2 regions of the Marinobacter xiaoshiensis genome follow, and region 1 is predicted to be linked to the other one. Evidence: riboswitches for the same ligand, from Rfam matches in the RefSeq annotation. Region 1 holds a riboswitch; the other holds the start of a gene.

The links. A riboswitch is a leader RNA that binds a small molecule or an ion and turns the genes downstream of it on or off. The one in region 1 is predicted to bind thiamine pyrophosphate.
Region 2: it holds a riboswitch for thiamine pyrophosphate, as region 1 does, so the genes downstream of both, thiC (phosphomethylpyrimidine synthase ThiC) here and thiB (thiamine ABC transporter substrate binding subunit) in region 1, are expected to answer to the same signal.

The regions. Positions count from the first base shown of each region.
Region 1 is NZ_JAVMBO010000010.1:4,079-6,478, reverse strand. Features, by position in the region: gene thiB (thiamine ABC transporter substrate binding subunit) at 1-994, opposite strand, end outside; TPP riboswitch at 1,062-1,159, opposite strand; gene RKA07_RS07570 (metallophosphoesterase family protein) at 1,212-2,345, shown strand; gene RKA07_RS07565 (AAA family ATPase) at 2,342-2,400, shown strand, end outside.
Region 2 is NZ_JAVMBO010000015.1:92,300-94,699, reverse strand. Features, by position in the region: gene RKA07_RS11075 (TolC family outer membrane protein) at 1-866, opposite strand, end outside; TPP riboswitch at 1,073-1,189, shown strand; gene thiC (phosphomethylpyrimidine synthase ThiC) at 1,280-2,400, shown strand, end outside.

The sequences.
Region 1 (2,400 bases):
TGGCATCCAGCCACTCGTTCATCCATTGGCGGCGGTTATCGGTTACGGTTTTGGGGTCAAAATACAGCGCTTCTTCTGGCTGAATCAGCTTGTCGAAAACGGATGGCAATTCATCGCCCAAATCGGTAGCCGGGTACATCACGTTTTTAAGGGGAATGTGCCTTTGAAAACTCGCGCTCAGCATAAAGTCGAGAAATTCACGCCCGAGTTTTTTCTGATCGGATGAATCAACCAAGGCAGCCACTTCAACTTGCAGATAGTGACCCTCTTCGAACTGAGCGGCCTGGTATCGATCTGTTTTATCTACGGCCATGTGGTAAGCCGGGGAGGTGCTATAGGAAAGAATCATCGGCGCTTCGCCATTCATGAACAGCGAAAAATAGCCGTCGCTCCAGCTTTTGGTTGTGGTGAGAATCTTGCCGTTGAGTTGCTGCCACTTTTCAGCCGCCTGGTCGCCGTATACATGGCGCATCCAGAGCAGCAATCCAAGGCCGGGGGTGCTGGTTCTTGGGTCCTGGATGATGATCTTCAGGTCGTCAGGGGCTGCGATCAGCGCGTTCAGACTTTTTGGTGGATTAGGCAGTTGTTCGGTATCGTAAACGAACGCAAAGTAGCCCCAGTCGTAAGGTACAAACACCGGGTCTTGCCAGTTGATGGGCAGGTTCAGGGCTGAAAGATCGGTTTCGTGGTTTGCCAACAAGCCTGTTTGTCGAGTTGTTTCCATGGTGGCGGTGTCCAGGCCCAGCACCACATCGGCCTGAGTGCTTTTGCCCTCAAGGCGCAGGCGTTGGAGAATGTCACCACCGCTGTCCAGCACCACATAGTTGATCTGGCAGTTGCAGGTTTGCTCAAAGGCTTCTTTAACGGCTGGCCCCGGGCCCCATTCTGCGGCGAAAGAGGGGTGGGTATACACAGTAAGGATGGCTGCCTTTTGGGCGTGTGCAGGCGCAAACGCCAAAGCAAGCAGAAACAGTGCAAACGCTCGGATGAGCATGGTGGTATAACCTCCGCAACAAGTTAAGGGTGGCCATAATTGGCAGCCATGTTGCGGGCCCCACCGAGGGTGGTGAGTGCTCAATCCCTTCGCCGGCATAATCCGGATCAGGTTCCGCGGGTATGGTCTCAGCCCGGCATTTGCCCGGCACCCCGTTGAGTTGAATAAAGTGTACCATGCTGGCGGTTGGCAATGGTAAGAGGCAAGGAGAACGCAGGTGCCAAAGTTTTTACATACAGCAGATTGGCAAATGGGCCGAACCTACAGCCGGTTTGACGCCGAAGATGGCGCTGCATTGGTTGAGGCACGATATGAAGCCATCGAGCGGCTGGCGGCGCTGGCCACTGAACACCAGTGCGACGCGGTATTGGTTGCAGGTGATGTGTTCGATGCTCAAACAGTATCTGATCGCACCATCAGACGCGTGTTTAATGCCACCAGTGGCTTTAAGGGCCCTTGGGTAATGCTGCCAGGCAACCACGATGCGGCACTTGCAGAGAGTGTATGGTCTCGGGCAAAGCGGTTGGGAGCCGTTCCACAGAACGTTTACCTTGCACTTGAATCCGGAGTTACATCTTTGCTGGACCAGGGTATCGCTGTGCTGTCGGCGCCTCTTACCCAGCGACACACCTATGGCGACCTGACCCAGCCTTTTGCCGAAATGGAAACCGCACCTGATTTGCTCCGCATAGGTTTGGCCCACGGCAGCGTTCAAGGCTTGCTGCCGGACGAAATTGATTCAACCAACCCCATCGCCCCCGACAGAACCACCACAGCTAATTTGGATTACCTGGCCTTGGGCGACTGGCACGGCGTTAAGCAAATAAACGAGCGAACCTGGTACAGCGGCACGCCTGAACCTGAGCGTTTTCGCAATAACGATGCCGGGTATGTGCTGATTGTTGATATTGAAAGTCCGGGGGCGACACCTCAAGTGACCCGCCATGAAACCGCCCGCTATCAATGGCACCAGTGGCTGGAGACTCTATCTGTGCCATCCGATCTGGACGAACTACTGATTCGCATAGGCAAATTGCCCGAGGCTTCGGTTCTGGATTTGAAACTTAGCGGCACACTCACGCTGGCCGGCGATCAAAAACTGACGGAAGTACTTTCGATAGCAGAAGCTCGCTACCGCAGCGTTACCTGTGATCGAAGCGGCTTGCAGCTGGAGCCCACTGAGGAGGATATTGCCGAACTGCATGCAGACGGGTATCTCGGAGAAGTGGTTCAAGAGCTAAGGGAGAGCCAGCAGGCGACTGAAGAGGGTGAGGAGGCTGCCGTAGCACGGGATGCGCTCGGCATTCTTGCAGGCCTGCTCAAACCAAAAGACGCGGAGGTGGCCCAATGAAACTCCAGCGTTTACGTGTTGAGCAGTTTCGCCAATTCAGGCAAGGCCTGGAGCT
Region 2 (2,400 bases), on a different contig from region 1:
TGTTGCGGAAGCTTGTTGCCATCGAGTTCATTTTTTCCGTAGGAGGCGATCAGATCTAGCGTTGGCATATGGCCAGATTTTGCGACGTCTAAATTGGATTCGCTTGAATCCAGTACTGACATAGCAGCTTGTATTGCCCAGTTCTGTTCAAGAGCCGTCATTTCCCATGCGGATGGGTCTTGCGGTTCTGGTTGACCCAGAGGGAAGCTCTGACGCAAGTTTTGCAGGTCTTCAGAATATTCGCCTGTAAACCGGGCCAGTTGCTCCCGGGCGATGTTCGTCTGGTTTTCTGCTGCAATCCGGATACTTCTGGCATCGTCGTAGCTGGCGCGCGCTTCATAAACTTCTGTGATAGCTATCAGGCCAACATCAAAACGCTCTTGTGCCTGTTCGTATTGCCGGCGAATGGCGGCTTCGCCTGCTCTTGCGGTTGTAACAGTGTCTTGCGCCCGCAATACGTTGAAATAGGCAGTGGCAACATCCAGAATCAGCTGCTGCTGTGCCAGATTGTATTGAGCTTGGGCTGCTGCGGTTTGGAATTTGCTGGAATCATAACGAAACCAGTTGTCTGCTCGGAATACCGGTTGGGTGAGGCGCACACCGTAGTTAAGAGATTTGTAACTGTCCCCCACGCCGTTTTTGGCGTCAAAATCCGTATGATTTCCTTGCGCATAGGCTCCAATCTGGGGCAGCAGGGTACTCTTGCTTATATCACTGGCCGCCTGCTGGGATTCGAATCTGGCTTGAGCAGCCGCGATCCCGGAGTCGTAAGAGAGTGCTTTCTCATAGGTCTCAACCAGGTCCAGGGAAAGGGCAGGCTGAGCCGCCAAGAGGCCAATAAGTCCGGAAAGCAATCGTTTCTTCATTATTACTCCTGAGTACATGTGCGCGCCGGCGCCCAGTTGGGGGCGCTGAAAAAGGATACCGGATTGCCCGCGATGACATGGAGGCAACATCAGTAATGGCATGGTTAAGCAAGCCGACTGAAACAATCTTCCCATTATGGACAATAATTGCGCTCAGCTCTACACTTGCAAACAACACTCACTTTGAGTGCTACAGATTAAAGACTCGCGTCTTGACGGGGTGCTGGCTGTTTGACTTGTTCAGATAGTCGGCTGAGATTGCATCGCAGAACCCGCGACCTGATCCGGATAATACCGGCGTAGGGATTGAGACCAAGCTATCGAAGAGCCAGTGCTACCCGAGAACCACGTGGGTAGGGGCTCTCTCCGTCATGCGCGACCCGAATTCCAAAGTAATATTCCGGGAGCGAATGATGACAGATCTGCCTACCTACCTCAGTGATTCCGCCCGCGTCGATTCCGCCGCGATACAGCCCTTGCCGGGGTCGCGCAAAGTATACGTGCAGGGTAGCCGTTCCGACCTGCGGGTGCCTATGCGGGAAATCACCGTGCAGGACACACCCACAGAAATGGGTGGCGAGAAAAACCCACCGGTTGTGGTGTACGACACCTCCGGCATATACACAGACCCTGAAGCCACCATCGATCTGCGCAAAGGCCTTCCCGCCATCCGCGCGGCCTGGATAGCGGAGCGTGAAGATACGGCTCCCTTGGCAGGCTACACCTCGGAATACACCCGTCGCAGAATGAAAGATCCGCAGCTGGACCCGCTCCGTTTTATGGATGAGCGCAAGCCGCTGAGGGCGCTGGGCAATAAAAACGTGACCCAGATGCACTACGCCCGCAAAGGCATCATTACGCCGGAGATGGAATTCATCGCCATACGGGAAAACATGAAGCTGCAGGAAGCTCGTGAGCAAGGCTTGGCCGATGATCAGCACCCCGGCCAATCGTTCGGCGCCAGCATCCCAAAGGAAATTACCCCCGAATTTGTGCGCAGCGAAGTTGCCCGGGGCAGGGCCATCATCCCCGCGAACATTAACCACCCTGAATCCGAGCCCATGATTATCGGCCGAAATTTCCTGGTGAAAATCAACGGCAACATCGGCAACTCAGCGGTTACCTCGTCTATTGAAGAAGAAGTAGAGAAACTCACCTGGGGCATCCGCTGGGGTTCCGATACCATCATGGACCTTTCCACCGGCAAGAACATTCACGAAACCCGCGAATGGCTGATCCGCAACTCACCGGTGCCGGTCGGCACAGTGCCCATCTATCAGGCGCTGGAAAAAGTAGGCGGTGTCGCTGAAGACCTCACTTGGGAAATCTTCCGGGATACATTGATTGAGCAAGCAGAGCAGGGCGTGGACTACTTCACCATCCACGCAGGTGTGCGTTTGCATCACGTTCCCATGACCGCCAAACGCACCACCGGCATTGTCTCCCGTGGCGGCTCCATCATGGCCAAATGGTGCCTGGCCCATCACAAGGAAAGCTTCCTGTACGAACACTTCGAAGACATCTGCGAAATCAT